3 regions of the Neomicrococcus aestuarii genome follow, and region 2 is predicted to be linked to each of the others. Evidence: predicted binding sites of a transcription regulator. Region 2 holds the regulator's gene; each other region holds the start of a gene.
What was found. Region 2 encodes HrcA, which represses chaperone genes, less so after heat shock. Its sites were predicted from a motif close to TTNGCACTCGNNNNNNNCGAGTGCNAA; they were not measured.
Positions count from the first base shown of each region.

Region 1: a site for HrcA is predicted at 3,685-3,711, ahead of groES (co-chaperone GroES). Genes of this name have one in related genera too.
Region 3: a site for HrcA is predicted at 2,550-2,576, ahead of groL (chaperonin GroEL). Genes of this name have one in related genera too.

Region 1 covers NZ_JACHDR010000001.1:2,437,109-2,443,239, forward strand. The annotation lists gene HD598_RS11245 (glutamate--cysteine ligase) at 1-622, opposite strand, end outside; gene HD598_RS11250 (glycoside hydrolase family 3 protein) at 692-2,407, shown strand; gene HD598_RS11255 (class I SAM-dependent methyltransferase) at 2,404-3,645, opposite strand; gene groES (co-chaperone GroES) at 3,853-4,149, shown strand; gene groL (chaperonin GroEL) at 4,218-5,831, shown strand; gene guaB (IMP dehydrogenase) at 6,063-6,131, shown strand, end outside.
Region 2 covers NZ_JACHDR010000001.1:704,460-710,590, forward strand. The annotation lists gene HD598_RS03105 (PhoH family protein) at 1-505, opposite strand, end outside; gene HD598_RS03110 (GerMN domain-containing protein) at 759-1,697, shown strand; gene HD598_RS03115 (16S rRNA (uracil(1498)-N(3))-methyltransferase) at 1,745-2,536, opposite strand; gene dnaJ (molecular chaperone DnaJ) at 2,595-3,719, opposite strand; gene hrcA (heat-inducible transcriptional repressor HrcA) at 3,757-4,806, opposite strand; gene HD598_RS03130 (DUF3097 domain-containing protein) at 4,913-5,764, shown strand; gene HD598_RS03135 (arsenate reductase ArsC) at 5,761-6,131, opposite strand, start outside.
Region 3 covers NZ_JACHDR010000001.1:1,122,343-1,128,473, forward strand. The annotation lists gene HD598_RS04990 (M20/M25/M40 family metallo-hydrolase) at 1-103, opposite strand, end outside; gene HD598_RS13720 (zinc-binding metallopeptidase family protein) at 82-453, opposite strand; gene groL (chaperonin GroEL) at 721-2,349, opposite strand; gene HD598_RS05000 (hypothetical protein) at 2,631-3,434, opposite strand; gene HD598_RS05005 (DUF3263 domain-containing protein) at 3,479-3,784, opposite strand; gene HD598_RS05010 (uracil-DNA glycosylase) at 3,876-4,664, shown strand; gene HD598_RS05015 (threonine/serine exporter family protein) at 4,677-6,131, opposite strand, start outside.

The sequences.
Region 1 (6,131 bases), 1.7 Mb from region 2:
ACCACTGGGAGAAGTGGTACGGCAGGCCCGCGGTGGGCAGCTGCTGGAACATGAGCGCGCGCTGCGACGCGTAACCGGTATCCTCGCCGCCCCAATACGGGCTGGACGCGGAGAGTGCCTGCAGGTGCGGCTGGAAGTTGATGAGTCCGTCAACGATCGGCAAAACCTTGCTCTTATGATCCACACCCACGTGCACGTGCACGCCGTAAATGACCATCTGACGGCCCCACCACTGCGTGCGATCAATCAGCTTGCCGTAACGATCCTTGTCCGTGACCGGCTGCGTGGACGGCTGTGCGATAGGGTGCGAGCCAGCCGAAAACAGCTCGACGCCCATGGGATCTGCGATCTCGCGAACGGCCTGCATGTTGTCATGCAGTTCCTTTTTCGCTTGCGCCACTGTGTCACACACGCCCGTCACGATCTCCACCGTGTTCAGCAACAATTCCTGCTTGACATGGGGATGTTCATCATCCGGGCCGAGGTTCCCGTGATTCGCGTGGACGCCGTCCAGGATCTCCTGAGCCACACTTCTGAGATCGCCCGACTCGCGGTCAACGAGGGCAATTTCCCACTCAACCCCGAGCGTTGACTGACGGCTTTGGGCGAAATCGATGCGCATGCGGCTCCTAGTATCCGGGTTTTCGACTAAAACGGATCGCTTTATCGTATCGGCGGTACCGTTAGTGAGGTGAATTCTAAGTTGTTTGTGGGCGTGGTTGGCGCGGCGTGTGCCGCTTCCGTGGCGTTGGCGGGGTGCACTTTTGCGCCGTCATCCGGTTCCTCTGGTGGCGGTTCTTCCACTACGACGACGCAGCCCGGCTCCGGCGGTTCGGCAACAGATAGTGCCACCCCGGCAGAGCCCCAAGTTTCGTCTTGGGGCCCAACCGTGGACACCATTTCTGCCGCTCAGGCCGAGGTCGCTGAGATGACGGTGCAGGAGAAAGCCGGGCAGGTGCTCGTAGCGTTCTTCTCCGGGAAGGACTACTCGTCTCAGGCGTCTCTTGTGAAGAAGCTGCACCTCGGTGGAGTGATCATGATGGGGGACAACATTCCGGTGTCCTCTGGAGGGTCCAACTCCAACTCCGGCGATTCCGGGGGAGCGACCGGGGGCGCTGCCGGCGTTGACACTGCCGCTTTGAAAGCAGCCACCAAGAAACTTAGCTCCGCCTTGGCGAGCGAACGTTCATGGCCAGGCATCGTTGGCGTGGACCAAGAAGGCGGGCAGGTGGCGCGTGTTCAGGCGCCATTGACCGAGTGGCCCACCGGCATGACCTACGGCGCCGCGAACGATCCAGTATTGACTGAAAAGGCATCGCAGGCCCTGAACCAGGATCTTGCGGACCTGGGCTTCACCATGAACTTTGCGCCGGACGCGGATGTGACCATTGGTCCCGCTGATCCTGTCATTGGTGCGCGATCCATGGGGTCCGATCCTTCGCTCGTCGCCACAAACGCCGAGGCCGCGTGGAAAGGTGCCGTGGCAGCCGGTGTTATGCCTTCACTGAAGCACTTTCCGGGACACGGTTCTGTGACCACCGATTCTCACGTGGGGCTTCCTGTGCAATCCGTATCCGTGTCGGCGTTGGAAGCGCGCGACTGGGTGCCCTTCAAAGAGTCCATATCTGCCGGTGTGCCGATGATCATGATGGGGCATATTGCCGTCACTTCTTTGGACCCGGGCGTGGCCTCATCGGTGTCCTCTGCGTCCTACAAAGCGTTGCGGGATCTGGGCTTTGAAGGTGTAGTGGTGACCGATGCCTTGAACATGGGGGCGTTGACGGAGTCCTTTTCGACGGGCCAAGAAACTGTTGCCGCGCTCAAAGCCGGTGCTGATCTGCTGATCATGCCGCCTGATGTTTCGGCCGCTCATGCGGCGATTGTGGCGGCTGTGAAGAATGGGACTTTGAAAGAGTCGCGTTTGGATGAGGCCGCCGCTCGAGTGGTTACCTTGCAGATGATGCAGCAACAAAAGTTGGAGGCTGCCTCCTCCGACCTTGATCCTGCCGCTGAAAGCCAGGCCATCTCCGCCGCGGCCATCACCGCTTTCGGCTCAAAGTGCAGCGGCCCTTTGGTCACGGGCGGGATCAGGATTTCTGGCGGAAACGCCACGGACCGGGCACGACTAGTGAGCGCCGCAGAGGAAGCCGGACTCAGCGTTGGTAGCGGAACCTCGGTGGCCCTGTTAGGAACGGGAAGCGCCTACGCAACCGCAGACGTCGTCGTCGCACTGGATGCCCCGTATGGTCTCGCGAACTCGCAAGCAACCACCAAAGTGGCGCTTTACGGGCGAACGGAGGGTGCGTTCGACGCGCTCGTTGACGTCCTCACGGGTGACGCAGAGGCGACCGGAAAGCTCCCGGTGGAGGTCGGCGATCTGCCGATCGGAACGGGCTGTAGTTCCTAAACCGGCTCTACCTCGATCGCTACTCGCTCATCGCCCACGCGGGTCAAGATGAGTGTCGCTTTGGTCTTATTCTTCTTCGAGCCGGACCCGGCAAGAAGCACCTTCCGAAGCTCCTCGGGTGACACATCGAGGCCGCGCTTCTTGATATCCAGGACACCTATTCCAGACGCTTTCACCCAAGAACGCAGCGACTTCACGTGATACGGCCGCACGGCCACCACCCGGTACGCGCGGGCGAAAGGCGTCGAAACCAAGGACGGCGCCATGAAGTACGCGATGTGCGGATCAAGCAACGAACCGCCCACGGATTCAGCCACATCAAGCACCAATCCGGCCCGGATCACGGCGCCGTCAGGTTCATAGATGTACCCGGAGATATCGTCTGGGGAGACCGGCGACCCAACACCGGTAGCGCCGGAGAAATCAGTTGCAGCGTGAAGTTCGTGGGCTCCGTCGTCGTCCAGAACCAAAGCCGAGCGCCGCACGTCCGCGCGCCGCAGCGCACCGAACCACAGCGCAACTTCGGTGACGTCCCCGTCCACACTGACCCATTGTGCTTCACAGTTTGCGGGCACGGATCCGTGCGGAATGCCGGGTCCCAGCTTCACGCCCACGGGAAGGCCAGCGTCCGCGAGCCGCTCGACGAAGGACAGCGGAGGGCTGAAGGCTTCGGGATCGAAGATGCGTTGCGTGTTGCCGCCGGCGTGCGTGCGTCGCGCCGGATCCAGCCAGACGCCGTCAAAACCTGAAAGATCAAAGGCCGTGGCGTCGCCAAGTTCCACGCGCGCGTTATCGAACGGCATGAGGTTGATCGTTGCGGCAGCCGCCGTCGTCTCATCCAGCTCCACGGCCGTCACGTTCATTCCCAGCGCGGCTAGCGCCATGGCGTCCGTGCCCAGCCCGCAGCCGAGGTCCGCAATCTGGCGTAACCCCGCGGCGCGGAATCGTTCGGCGTGGTGCGCGGCCACTTGGAGGCGGGTGGCTTGCTCGAGCCCGGCGCGGGTAAAAATCATGCGCTCAGCGAACGCACCCAATTTCGGTTTAGCGAGGTGCCGCAAGCGGATTTGGTGTACGACGCCGCTGCTCACCTCCGGCGAATAGCTCGCTTTCCGTAGGGCAAGATTGAGCGCGATGCCCTGATCCTCGGTGTTTGCGGAGGTTGGATCGGTGGATTCGAGGAGCGCGAAACCTTCGGGGGTCAAGACCGCTTCGAGGAGTTCGGCATCTGAAATGGGCATGCGTCAAGCCTAGACTTCGCTGGGAGTGCATCCCATTCATTGGCACTCGCCTTGACCGAGTGCTAATTCATTTCCTAGAGTCGTAGTTAGCACTCGATGCCTTCGGGTGCTAAAGCCTGAGGTACTTGCCAGCTGGCACCGCGACGACGGTTGGTAGCCCTTGAGGCCCAAGACACCATTGGTAACTCATGCAAAGGAGAGAACCGAATGTCGGTCTCTATCAAGCCTCTCGAGGATCGTATTGTTGTTCAGCCGCTCGAAGCTGAGCAGACCACCGCTTCCGGTCTTGTCATTCCTGACACCGCGAAGGAAAAGCCACAAGAGGGCAAGGTCGTAGCTGTTGGACCGGGCCGCGTTGATGACAACGGCAACCGCGTTCCTGTAGACGTTGCCGAAGGCGACGTTGTGATCTACTCCAAGTACGGCGGAACCGAAGTTAAGGTTGGCGGCCAGGAGTACTTGGTGCTTTCCGCTCGCGACGTTCTCGCAGTCGTCGTCAAGTAGTTTTTGAGCACGGAGCCCTGGCGATCTGCCGGGGCTCTTGCCACGTTTACTGAAAGAAGAAGATACACATGGCAAAGCAGTTGGTGTTTAATGACGCCGCCCGCAAAGCGCTAGAAGCCGGTGTTGACCGTTTGGCTGACACCGTCAAGGTGACGCTCGGCCCACGTGGCCGCAACGTTGTTCTGGACAAGAAGTGGGGCGCCCCCACCATCACGAACGATGGTGTGACGATCGCTCGCGAAATCGAGCTTGATGACCCGTACGAGAACTTGGGTGCTCAGCTCGCCAAGGAAGTAGCTACCAAGACCAACGACGTGGCCGGCGACGGAACCACCACGGCAACCGTTCTTGCTCAGGCACTCGTGAAGGAAGGCTTGCGCAACGTTGCCGCAGGCGCCGCTCCGGGTCAGCTCAAGCACGGCATCGAGGTTGCTGTTGAGGCTGTTGCACAGCGTCTTCAGGACAACGCTCGTCCGGTTGAGGGCCAGCAGGTTGCAAACGTAGCCGCGATCTCGGCACAGTCCGAAGAAATCGGCGAACTCTTGGCTGAGGCCTTCGGCAAGGTGGGCACCGAGGGTGTCATCACCATCGAAGAGTCCAACACCACGAACACCGAATTGGTGATCACCGAAGGCATGCAGTTCGACAAGGGCTACTTGTCCCCGAACTTCGTGACGGACCCAGAGCGCCAGGAAGCCGTTCTTGAGGATGCTTACGTCCTCATCAACTCCGGCAAGATCTCCACGGTTGCAGAGTTCTTGCCACTGTTGGAGAAGGTTCTTCAGGAGAAGAAGCCACTCTTCATCATCTCTGAGGACGTTGAGGGCGAGGCTTTGTCCACGCTCGTTGTCAACAAGATCCGTGGCACCCTGAACGCTGTTGCCGTCAAGGCTCCAGGCTTCGGCGACCGCCGCAAGGCCATGATGCAGGACATCGCCATCCTCACGGGTGCTCAGGTTGTTTCCCCTGATCTTGGCCTCAAGCTGGATCAGGTGGGACTCGAGGTGTTGGGTACGGCTCGCCGCATCACCATCACCAAGGACAACACCACCATTGTTGACGGTGGCGGATCTGAAGAGGACATCAAGGATCGCGTCTCCCAGATCAAGGCTGAAGTTTCCCGCACGGACTCCGACTGGGATCGTGAGAAGCTCCAGGAGCGCCTCGCGAAGCTGGCCGGCGGCGTGGGTGTCATCAAGGTAGGTGCTGCAACTGAGGTTGAACTCAAGGAGCGCAAGCACCGTATTGAGGATGCCGTTTCCGCAACCCGCGCTGCTCTTGAAGAGGGCATCGTGGCCGGTGGCGGAACCGCTTTGGTTGACGCGCTGAGCGCTCTCGACGAGGACGAGTCCGTCAAGGCTCTGACCGGCGATGCCGCTACGGCCGTTGGAATTGTTCGCCGCGCATTGGTGCAGCCACTTCGCTGGATTGCTATCAACGCTGGCCACGACGGTTCCGTCATTGCTGCCAAGGTTGCCGAGCTTCCTGTGAACAGTGGCTTCAACGCGAAGACCGGTGTTTTCGAGGACCTCTTGGCCGCTGGCGTCATCGACCCAGTCAAGGTCACCCGTTCGGCCCTGCGCAACGCTGCATCCATCGCAGCGCTCGTGCTGACCACGGAAACCCTTGTGGTGGAGAAGCCAGAAGAAGACGAAGATGATCACGCAGGTCACAACCACTAATCACGTGGTTTGATCTCCAGGATTGACGCAGGTTGGGGTGGGGCATCCGAAAGGGTGCTCCACCCCAACCTGTTTCTGCATCCCAAGTACTTCACCCGGAGATCCTCATCCGGGCACCAGTACTGCGCAAACACTCCCAAGCGCGGGCTAATCCACATGACGAATCCCACATATGACTGTAGGAATCGTTCCTAGCGCCTCAGCGTTCTAGGATGAAAGCATCCCTCATGCATGAAAGGCACAGACGTGACCGAATTCAACCCGTTCGCATTTGAAGGTCTGACGTACGACGACGTACTG
Region 2 (6,131 bases):
TACCTGCCGGACCAATACCAAAAATGATGGTGTTGTTGTCTATCGCGTCCACGTAGCGCTGTTGGTTCACCGTCTTTGGACGGATGCTGCGCCCCTTGCTGGTGAGAATGTTCAGACCAAAGGACTGTGGCGGAAGTGCCCGGAAACCGCTAGAAGACGGCGCAACCCCAGCTGCGGCGTCGTGCTTTCCTCGTGAAGACGTCACCGCGGGCGCGCCTACCTTTGTCGAGTGATGACGCACCAATTCCTCGATGACTTCAAGGGTCACCGTGGTGCCGAGCCGCGCCAACTGACGCGCATCTTCAAGGACGTTTTTGACACCGTTGGCCTCTTCTTTGGGGCCACGGACGGTCAAATCTTGGTCAACTGGAGTGACACTCACGGACGGAAAAACACCAGAGAGGACCCGCAGGAGCTCATCTTGAGCACCCAAGGCCGCAACCATTTCCTGGGTCGTTTCGAAAGGAACGCTGAAGCTCACTGAATTTTCGAGCTCATCTGCCATGCGGGCTGGACACCTATCTTCCCTATTTCTGCGAATGAATCCGCGCTTTTTGATTCTAGTTCACGCGCCCACTTCCCACCCGGAAGGCAGCAAGAACCTCGCTCACAGCGCAGTCCCTTTCATACTGAAAGGTCAAGAATTGATTACGGAATGGGCAATATTGTAAATAACAATGTTATGGATAATTGTTCGTGTGTAGCCTGTTTGACGCGCATCCCCCGCGCTTTTTGCCGTTAATGAGGATTAGTACTTGATGAATTTGTCGAAAGGACGTGCTCGCGCTGCCATTGCAGTCGCGGCCGTAGCCGGTGTAGTGGCGATTGCTGCTGTGGGCTGTTCGACCGATGAAAGTCCCATCATTCCTGCGCAGTCAACGATGCCTGCCCAGAGCGAAGCGTCCTCGTCGGCCTCTGTTCCGGTCGCTTCTGAATCGCGACTCGAGACGCTCGGCGCTAATCAGCTCTCCCCCACCTATTGGTTGGGCGAGAACGCGGAAAACGTGTACTTGTATCGCGAGTTCTCCTCGGTGCCGGATCAAGGCGATCCGGTAGTGACCAGCGTTAAGTACATGCTTGAGGGAACGCCCAAGGATCCGAACTACTTCAATGTGTGGTCCCCTGCTGAGCGCATCGGCGCAACTATCACAGCTGAGAACGAGATCACGGTAGACATCTCCTCCGATGCCTTCGACCGTTCCGTTGACAAGGGCTTGGCCGAACGCAGCATCCAGCAATTGGTGTACACCGCTACCGCTGCGGCCGCGAATTCCGGGTTGCTGACCGGAAAGCAGGATCCCACCGTGTCAATCGCGGTCGATGGCCGCACAGGCTACAAAGCGTGGGGTTTCGTCACGCTGGACAAGCCAATGACGCGAAATAGTGCTCTCCGCGCGCCGTTGTGGGTCATTGATCCGGCCGAGGGTTCCACTTACGGCGAGAAACTCAAAGTCTTCGGCCTGACATCGCGCTTCACGGGTGGCTCCTTCTACGAGGTATTGCGCGTAGAAAACGGCCAAACGGGCGACGTCGTGGCAGACGGAACAATCTCACAGGCGAATAAGCTCCCCACGGATTCAGAATTCCGCCTTGAGTTGGACCTCGAGCCTGGCACCTACCAATTGGTGGTGTGGGGTCAGAATGAAGGCTCTAGCGAACGCGTTGCGGTGGACACCAAGTCCTTCGCGATGAGCTAACGATTCGCTGTCCCCTTGGGGCGTCCCACTCTGACAGGAGCGGAAGGCTACAGCTCCCCGGTGAGATGACGCACCAGCACCATGGCCGCCGGCCCCGCGCTAGAACTGCGCAGCACGTTGCGGCCCAAAAGCGCAGGAACGGCTCCTGCTTGCGTGAATTTCTCAATTTCTTGCGGGCTGATGCCGCCTTCAGGGCCAACAATCAGTACGACGGCGCCGCTTGCGTCCTCAAGTCCGCCTTGCGCGGTTCTCTGGTTGAGATAAGCAGAGACCACGTGAGCTAGCGCGTTGTTTTCGGCCTCGTGCAGGATGACCACGAGCGAGCCATCTGCCGTCCATTCGCCGATGCGCCGTTTCAGCTGCGTGGACGTGATGGCCGTTTCTACGCTGGGCCGGAAGCTACGGCGTGATTGTTTCGTGGCAGACAGGATCAGCGATTCCCACTTGGCGAGTGCTTTTGCCGCGCGATCGGCCGGCCACTTGACGATGCTGCGCTCCGACTGCCATGGAACAACGTGGCTGACATCGAGCTCAACGGCGGACTCCACCGCTTGAAGATCCCGGTCTCCCTTGGCGAGGGCTTGCACCAGAGTGACGGGGAAACGCGGAGCGGCCTCAGTGTGGAGCTGGAGGGCTTTCAGGGACAGGCCAGACTTGCTGGTTGCCGTCACCTCGGTGACAGCTCGGTGACCTTCGCCGTCGACGAGATCAACCTGCTCACCTACCGCGATGCGTTTTACGTTGGACGCGTGATGACCCTCGGGGCCGCCGAGCTCCAGCTCGTCACCGGCAACAACTGCAGCCAAGGACGAACCGTACCAAAATGCTTGATTGCTCATGCGACCCCTTCGGCGTCTTTCAGCGTCAACGTGAACTGCGGTGTGAACTGCGGCGGCTTTAGCGCGAGTTCAAGTGATCCTTGAGGCGCGAGAAGAAGCCTCCACGGTTCTCCACGCGGCCCTCAGCGAACTCTTCGCCGCGCAGTGCGGCGAGCTTTTCGAGGAGCTCGCGCTGTTCATCGTCGAGCTTGGTAGGAGTCTCGACGTTGATGTGAACCACGATGTTTCCGCGTCCCGAGCCACGCAAACGAGGCACACCAAGATCTGGCAAGCGGACCGTGTGGCCCGTCTGCGTACCTGGATCCACGGTGACGTCCTTCGAGCCATCGAAGGTGTCCAACTTGACGGTGGTACCGAGCGAAGCAGCGGTCATTGGCAGCGTGACTTCGGCGTGAAGATCGTTTCCTTCACGCTCGAAGACGGCGTGGCGCTTGACGTCGATTTCCACGTACAGGTCACCGGCAGGTCCGCCGCCGGGGCCCACTTCGCCTTGGCTGTCCAAGCGGATACGCGTGCCCGTGCTGACGCCTGCTGGAATCTTGAGCTGCTTGGTGACGCGCTCACGGATGCGGCCCTGGCCCTGGCACTCGCGGCACGGGCTAGGAATGATGGTGCCGTGTCCGCGGCAAGCGGAGCAGGTTTCGAGGGTCATCATCTGTCCCAAGAAAGAACGAACCGGGCGTTGAACCTGACCGCGGCCGCGGCAAATGGTGCAGGTTTCCGGCTGCGTGCCGGCTTCACAGCACGAGCCATCGCAGACCGGGCAGGTGACGGCGGTTTCAATGTCCAAGGGGTAAACCGTGCCCTGCACGGCGTCCTTGAGCTCGATGGTTGCCGTGATGAGTGCATCGCGTCCGCGGCTGGTGCGTGGGATGGGACCCTGACCTGCGCCGGACGCGGCACCGAAGAACTGCTCAAAGATGTCGCCGAAACCGAAGTCGCCAGCGCCGCCGCCGAAGCCTTGAGACGTGCCGTTCTCGTTACCCGTCTGATCGTAGATGTTGCGCTTATCCGGATCGGAGAGCACTTCATACGCGCGCGTGACGAGCTTGAACTCTTCAGCAGCCTCCGCGCCCGGGTTGATATCCGGGTGGAGCTTACGGGCGAGCTTGCGGTATGCCTTCTTGATTTCTTCCGCGGTGGCGTCCTGGGAGACGCCCAATACCTCGTAGTGGGTTGCCATGTGGTGGCAGTTTCCTTTCTAGCGATTCAGCTAGGTGCTAGCTGGCCAAAATTCGTGACAAGTACCGGGCTACCGCTCTCACGGCGGCCATACTTGCGGGGTAATCCATGCGCGTCGGGCCAAGGACGCCGAGCTTCGCGAGCTGCCCGGGTCCGTAGGAGGACGCCACGAGGGAAGCTTCGGAAAGTCCTCCGTAGGAATTCTCGTGTCCAATGGACACCGCGATTCCGTGCGCGTCTTGCTCTAGTTCTGACAACAACCGCAAGAGGACAACTTGTTCCTCAAGGGTGTCCAAGATCGGTGTGATGGTCTGCTGGAAGTCGCTTGTGGAGCGGGCCAGGTTTCCAGTACCGGCTACCAAATAGCGCGAGCTGTTGCCCTGATTCGCCATGACTTCGAGTCCGGCGGCAACCAGCTCGCCAAGCTCTCGCAGTGGGAACGGCAGCGTGGTGACGCCGACGCGAGCCTCGGCTCCCACGACCATCATCGGCTCGCCCTGAATGGTGCTCAGGATGGCCGTGCGTACTTCGCTCAACACCTCGTCCGTGGTGCTCGGTGGAACCACAATGACGCGCTGCTCCACCTTGCCGGTGGAAGAAATGAGCACGATCAATGCTTGAGTGGCACCCAACGAAACGAGCTCGAGATGCCGAACAGCGTCGTCGTCCACTATGGGAACCTGCAAAACCGCAACCTGCTGCGTAATCTGAGCCAGCATGCGAACCGTGCGGTCCAGGATTTCGTCAACATCCTCAGCGCCCTCGAGCATGACCTGGAAGGCACGTCGCTCCGCCGCCGAGAGCGGGCGAACTTCCTCAATCATGTCCACGAAATGGCGGTAGCCCTTTTCCGTGGGAATGCGGCCGGCCGACGTGTGTGGTGCAACGATGAAGCCCTCGTCCTCAAGCGCCGCCATGTCATTACGAATGGTGGCAGCAGAGACGTCCAAGAGATGACGTTCCACGAGAGCCTTAGAGCCCACTGGCTCACGGGTCTGCACGAAATCCTCAACGATCGCCCGGAGAACTTCGAGGCGACGAGGTTCCGTTTTGGACGTATCTCGTCGGCTAGCTTTGAACTGATCCATGCGGCACCTCCCTCTAGTGCTCATACTTTTAGCACTCGACACGATCAAGTGCTAAGTCTAATACTTTTTGAGGCATTGCTAGCATCAAAGGCCGGAGAGGAGAGATGTGGACTACAGCTCATGGGGACCGCAAGCAATTGGTAAGCCGGTTCGGAAATTATTGCGAGAAGTGCCTGCCGCGCAAGGCATGGTCATCGAGGACGTCGAGACCGGCTTTGTGGGTGAAATTATGCGGATTGAGAAATCCGGCGGCATGTTGGTGCTCCACTTGGAGGGCCGCGGCGGAAAGACCCGTTCCTTCAAGGCCGGTTACGGCTTCCTTCTGGACGGCGAACCCGTCCGCATCATTGCTCCCGTGAAAACGACGACGCTGCCTCCCGTCACGCGCTCTGCCTCCGGATCCGTAGTGGTCCAGGGATTGAAAGCGCGCACCGCACGTGCCAGCCGCATCTTGGTTGAAGGTAAGCACGACGCCGAGCTGGTGGAGAAGGTGTGGGGCCACGACCTTCGCGTGGAAGGCATTGTGGTGGAACCGCTCCACGGCGTCGACGACTTGGCTGCGGTGATCGCTGACTTCGCGCCCAGCCCACAGCGTCGCTTGGGAATCCTTGTAGACCACTTGGTCATGGGCACCAAGGAGCAGAAGATCGCCGAGCGCGCCATGAAAGTTCCCGGCGCGGCCGGCAATGTCCTGATTGTGGGTCACCCGTACGTAGACGTGTGGCAGGCGGTCAAGCCCAGCGCTCTGGGAATTCCCGCCTGGCCAGTTGCCCCCCGCGGCCAAGACTGGAAGACCGGAATCGTCACCGCGTTTGGCTGGCCAGCTTCCACGCCCGAAGATCTGGGCCTGGCTTGGCGGCGAATTCTGTCTCGCGTCACCAACTACGCCGACATTGAACCCGCCTTGCTGGGTCGCGTCGAGGAGATTATCGACTTCCTGACGGAAGTGGATAACTAGCGAGTTGGTAGAAGTTCGCTGATCAGCGTCTCGATGCGCGCGCGAATTTCGTCACGGATGGGGCGCACGGAATCGACGCCCTTGCCTGCTGGATCTTCCAGTTTCCAGTCCTCGTAGCGCTTGCCCGGGAAGATGGGGCACGTATCGCCGCAGCCCATGGTGATGACCACGTCTGATTCCTTGACGGCTTCGGTGGTGAGGATCTTGGGGATTTCGTTGGACATGTCGATGCCGACCTCGTTCATCGCAGCGACGGCAGCCGGGTTCACGGTGTTAGCTGGCTGCGAGCCGGCGGAGCGGACCTCGATCTGCCCGTTGGAGAGGTTGCTCAGGAAGGCCGCTGCCATTTGGGAGCGTCCGGCGTTGT
Region 3 (6,131 bases), 420 kb from region 2:
GGCCTTCATTGATGCCCGTGTACCCGGACTCGTAGTTGATGACGTGCTGAGCCAGCGCCACGTCTGGGCGCGGAATGCGATTCACCAAGCCGTCATGCAGCATGGCGTTTGCTCCGTCGGCGACTTCCTCGGCGGGCTGGAACAGGGCAATGAACGTGCCGTGCGCACAGTGGACGCGTACGGAGAGCCGGTGGCTTCCGTGACGGGCAGGGCATCGGTGTCCGCGCGGCACAGGACCGTTGGACCCTCGCCGTTGCGTAGGATTCCGACGACGCCAGTGCCACCGACACGTTGTACTTCGAAGCCGAAGGATTCGAGTCTTTCCTCGATGATTCCGGCGGTACGAGTTTCTTGAAAGCTGAGTTCGGGGTGTTGGTGCAGGTCTACGTACAGTTCGCGCTGCCAGGGTAGTTCTTGTTCGAGATGGGCCAGGATTTCTTGTGCAACCGTCATGAGTACTCCCAATTATGTGTGCCACTCCAATGAGAGGCGACGGCGTCCCACACTTCGCCGAGCCGCCCGCGGCCTCCGCTTCCATCATTCGCACATGACGGGCACGGTCAAGCATCGGTTACGCCTTCATTGCGCGGTTCTAACGGCGAACTCCCACCTATAAAACAGAAGTGTCCAGCCGTCACACATGACGGCTGGACACTTCTACTGAACTTATTGCGTGTGGTTCACGCGAGGGCGACGTCCTAGGAAGGAAGTCCGGTTGGCTTAGAAGCCGCCCATGCCGCCCATCTCGTCTCCACCTGGCATTGCAGGAGCAGACTTCTCAGGCTTGTCAGCAACAACGGCCTCGGTGGTCAAGAAGAGACCAGCGATGGAAGCTGCGTTCTGAAGAGCCGAGCGGGTCACCTTCACAGGATCGTTGATGCCTGCTGCAAGGAGGTCAACGTACTCGCCGGTTGCAGCGTTCAAGCCGTGACCAGCCGGGAGACCCTTGACCTTGTCAGCAACAACGCCTGGCTCGAGGCCAGCGTTGAAGGCGATCTGCTTGAGCGGAGCTTCGATGGCGACCTTGACGATGTTAGCGCCGGTAGCCTCGTCACCTTCAAGAACGAGCTTTGCGAAAGCCTTCTCGCCAGCCTGAATCAGAGCCACGCCACCACCGGCGACGATGCCTTCTTCAACAGCCGCCTTTGCGTTGCGGACAGCGTCCTCAATGCGGTGCTTACGTTCCTTGAGCTCAACTTCGGTAGCTGCGCCAGCCTTGATGACAGCAACGCCGCCAGCAAGCTTAGCGAGACGCTCCTGAAGCTTCTCACGGTCGTAATCGGAATCGGAGTTCTCGATCTCGGCGCGAATCTGGTTGACGCGGCCGGCGATTTCCTCAGCAGAGCCAGCACCCTCAACGATGGTGGTCTCATCCTTGGTGACAACAACCTTGCGAGCGGTACCGAGGAGATCCAAGGTAGCGTTCTCAAGCTTGAGGCCAACCTCTTCAGAGATGACCTGGCCACCCGTGAGGATCGCGATGTCAGCAAGCATGGCCTTGCGGCGGTCGCCGAAGCCTGGAGCCTTAACGGCAACAGACTTGAAGAGGCCACGGATCTTGTTGACCACGAGGGTTGCAAGAGCTTCGCCTTCGATGTCTTCGGCGATGATCAGCAGCGGCTTGCCGGACTGCATGACCTTCTCGAGGACAGCAACGAGGTCCTTGACGTTGGAGATCTTCGAGTTGACGATCAGGATGTACGGATCTTCAAGGACGGTCTCCTGGCGCTCTGCGTCGGTGACGAAGTAAGCGGAGATGTAGCCCTTGTCGAAGCGCATACCTTCGGTCAGTTCAAGGTCAAGGCCAAACGTGTTGGACTCTTCGACCGTGATGACGCCTTCCTTGCCCACCTTGTCGAGGGCCTCGGCGATGAGCTCGCCGATCTGGGAGTCGCCAGCGGAGATCGATGCCGTAGCGGCGATCTCTTCCTTGGTTTCGATTTCCTTAGCGGAAGCAAGGAGTTCAGCCGTAACAGCTTCAACAGCCTTTTCGATGCCGCGCTTCAGGGACAGTGGGTCGGCTCCGGCAGCAACGTTGCGCAGGCCTTCCTTCACGAGTGCCTGAGCAAGAACGGTAGCGGTCGTGGTGCCGTCACCAGCGACGTCGTCCGTCTTCTTAGCAACTTCCTTGACGAGCTCCGCACCGATCTTCTCGTACGGATCGTCGAGTTCGATTTCCTTAGCGATGGAAACACCGTCGTTCGTGATGGTGGGAGCGCCCCACTTCTTCTCGAGAACAACGTTGCGACCACGTGGGCCGAGCGTTACCTTGACGGCGTCTGCGAGCGTGTTCAATCCACGCTCGAGGCCGCGGCGTGCTTCCTCATCAAATGCAATGATCTTGGCCATAACGGCTAGGGTCCTTTCGGAACATTCATGCGTTGATGGACTTCCAAATGCCCGCGACGGACGGCCGAGTCACCACGGCATACGGAGCCGCAGTCACAAGAACCTCATCGAGAAGTCCGGGTTCACTGGGGCCGCATCCGCAAAGTGCAACCACGAGGGCTGAAACTTAGCAGTCACGGCCTGTGAGTGCTAACTCCATGTTGGCACTCTCCGTCACCGAGTGCAAACTCCTGAGACACTTTGCGCAGGAATTCTTTCCACGAGCGAACAGCCCGCGAAGACTATGGATTTTTTGGCGTAGTGGTCTTCGATGCGCCGTTTCCGTTTTGAGGCGGCGTCGAGGCTGTCGAAGAAGAACTAGCGGTCGGCTTGGTCGACGGCGGTGTCGACGTTGGAGACGACGGCTTCACAGAAGTTGGAGTAGCGGAAGTCGTCGGAGCCTTAGTGGTGGTCGGTGCCGCGGACGTCGCGGACGTTGGAGCCGCTGAGGTCGTCGGCGCCTTAGTGCTGGTCGGCGCTTTCGAGGTGCTCGGCTTGGTGGTGGTGCGAGGCGCCTGCGTGGTCCGCGGCGCCTGCGTGGTCCGCGGCGCCTGCGTCGGCTGCGGGATGTAGGTGGTTCGCGGAGCCTGCGTGGTCACAGGCGCCTTCGAAGACGAAGCAGAAGAAGACGAAGACGAGGCCGTGGAATCAGAAGACGGCGTCCAAGTAGACGTGTAGGAGCTCAGAGGACTCGATGATCCAGTGGACGTCGATGCCACTGGAACAGGCGTGGAGGTGTTGTTCTTGAACAGGTTAGGAACCACGAACAGTGCCAACGCACCCACCACAAGCGCTGCAGTTCCAGCGATCAGGATTGGGAGCAGGCCTTTGCGGCTGGGCTCGTCATCGACGTAAATGTATTCGTAGTCGTCCGCGTACTGCGGATCATCGGCGGACAAATTCGCGGCATACGGCGCGGAAGCGGCTCCGGCAGTTGCTGCCCCGGCGGTTGAACTCGCAGCAAGGGGCGCACCAAAGCCCCGGTGCGCACCAGCGCTACCGGTGCCTTCCGGAATATTGTCGAACTCGTCCTGAGGGTATTGCACGTCCGCTTCTCCATCGTCCAGTGACGCAGCGGGCGCGGGCGAACCTACGCGCCAGAAAGATGCCGCTGCTGCAAACGCGTCTTATGCCGTGAGCTTCGCATGCGACGAAGCCTCTTGACCAACATCGGATCGTAGGCAAGTGCCGCTTCCGTGTCGATTAACGCGTTCAGAGTTTGATAATAGTGGGTCGCGGAAAGATCGAACAGCTGACGAATTGCTTCTTCTTTGGCGCCAGCAAGCTTCCACCACTGCCGCTCAAACGTCAAGATGCGCTGTTCAAGTTCAGAAAGCGATGACGTTTGATCGAATTCAAAGGCGGCGTTGCCGGCCTGAGACGTTACCGAACTCACGCTAAAATCCTCACTTCTTAGTCTAGTTTTCCAGTTTAGGCGCAAATTACACGCTTGTCATTCGCTGTATTTCCGGCGTTAGATGGGAGACATGACTGTGGGTACTTTTCTGGGCGGCTTCGATGTTTCCGCGGTTCACCCGCACTGGCTCCCGCTGTTGGAGCGCTTTGAGCCGCAACTCACGCAAATTGCAGCTCGGATTTCTGCCCGGGGTGTGACTTCCCAAGGTAGGACTTCTCAGGATCGAAATTCCCAATACGACGACGCAAGCCGGCTCCCAGCCTCGGCTCCCGCTTACTTGCCCGCACCGGAGCGGGTATTCGCGTCCCTAGCGATGGCACCTTCCGCGGTGCGCGCCGTCGTACTGGGTCAGGATCCGTACCCGACCCCAGGCCACGCCATTGGGCTCGCGTTCGCTACCGAACGTCATGTCCGGCCGCTCCCCCGCAGCTTGAGCAATGTCTATAAGGAACTCCACGATGACATGGGCATTGCCCCTGCAGAGCACGGGGATCTCACCGTGTGGGTCGATCAAGGAGTGCTGCTGCTGAATCGCGTTCTCACGGTGGCTCCTGGGCAAGCGGGCGCTCATCAGAAGATGGGCTGGGAAGAGGTCACGAGTGCGATCGTGAGCGAAGTGGCGTCAATGGGGAATCCGCTTGTGGGGATTTTGTGGGGCAAACCCGCGCAGACTCTTGCGCCCCTGTTTGGCTCGACGCCTCTCATCCAGAGCGCCCACCCATCACCGCTGTCCGCGCGGCGCGGATTCTTTGGTTCGTGCCCGTTCAGCAGGACCAACCAGTACCTTGTGGAGCAGGGCGCTGAGCCGATTGATTGGCAGATTCCTGCCGGTGATGCGCAAGCGAGTCTTTTTTACTGAGACGGAACGTGTCTAGCGGCGCCTAATGCGGCGACGCTCGTTACGGGACCAGCCGCGTGTGAAGGGCCTGGCGAGGGTATCGCCGAGAACCACTCCGGCGGCGATGGCCATGATGATCATCATCGCGTTGAACATGCCCGCGAGCCCGTTTACGAGTTCGGAGGGGCTCATGGCGATGACGTACATGGCGCGGAAGATCATCAGGCCGGGCAAGAGAAACACGATCGCCGGAACGGCGATCACCAGCTGCGGAGCGCTCATGCGCATCGCCACAAGTCGGGCCGCGAAACCAATCACTACAGCGGCGATCGCTGGCGTCAGCCGTTCCCCGGTGCCGATCCAGTCGCTCACCGTGTAGGCGATGAAGCCCAACATCGCGATGGCCGCGGTGGGCAAGAGGAGTCGCACTGCGGATTGCTCCACGGCGCTAGTTGCGGCGCTGGCCCCGCCCACAATGAGGAGCATGAGCCACCACGGGTAGCTGATACTGACCACTTCGGCGACATCGAGATTAGGGATTCCGCCAAGCGAACCGATCACCAAGGCGCTCACGATGCCGGCCACAATGGCCGCGTAGGTGATCATCGCCGAGAACGCTCGTCCTGCTGCTGTCACGGGGAAACCGTTGATCGCGTCTTGAACCGAGGACACAATGCGCGCGCTCGGGAGTAACAGCATGATGCCGCCGGCCACCACAATGGCCGGGGAAATCAAGGCGTCAAAGGCCCACAGCACCATAGCAATGCCAGTTGCTGCGAACGCACTGGCCGCGGTGGCGAAGAATTCGGGAACGCGCCACTTAGAGCCAAGCTTGCCGATCTCCATCACCAAGATAGAAGACACGAAAGCCACCAAAGATCCCACCAACGAACCACCAATGTAGAGCACAAAGAGGCCAGCAAAAATTGCGCCGGCCGCGCTGACGATCCATTTGGGGAACGGTTTAGGTCGCCGCGTGATGTCACGCAGGCGCTCCACGGCCTCGGCCTGGCTCACACCGGCTTGGACAATATCTGTCACCAACTGGTGCACCAGGGCCAGGCCAGCGTAGTTGTTGGTCCATGAGCGCACTACTCGGAGCAAACTCAGAGAAGCGCCGTTCGGTGGCGCGTAGTTGACGTGAATGGATTGGTAGGTGATGTCCACGTCCACGTTGCGCAGACCGAAGGACGCCATGACAGCGATCATGCTGGTCTCAACTTCAAGGGCGCCGGCGCCGAAGCGAAACATCTGCTCGCCAAGATCCAACACAAATTCGATGGTGTTGACGGCCAAGACGTCTTGCGGAAGGGTCCGCACTTGAGGATTGGCGTACGGGCTGCCCACAAGACGATCAACGATGGAAAAAGCCTGCGTGGGTTCTTGATCGGCGGACCACATGCGCTTCCACGCCGTGCGCGCGCTGGCACTTGCTCGAGCGGCACTAACTTCAGGGTCCCGCTTAACGGGAGCTGCGGCGTCGTAATC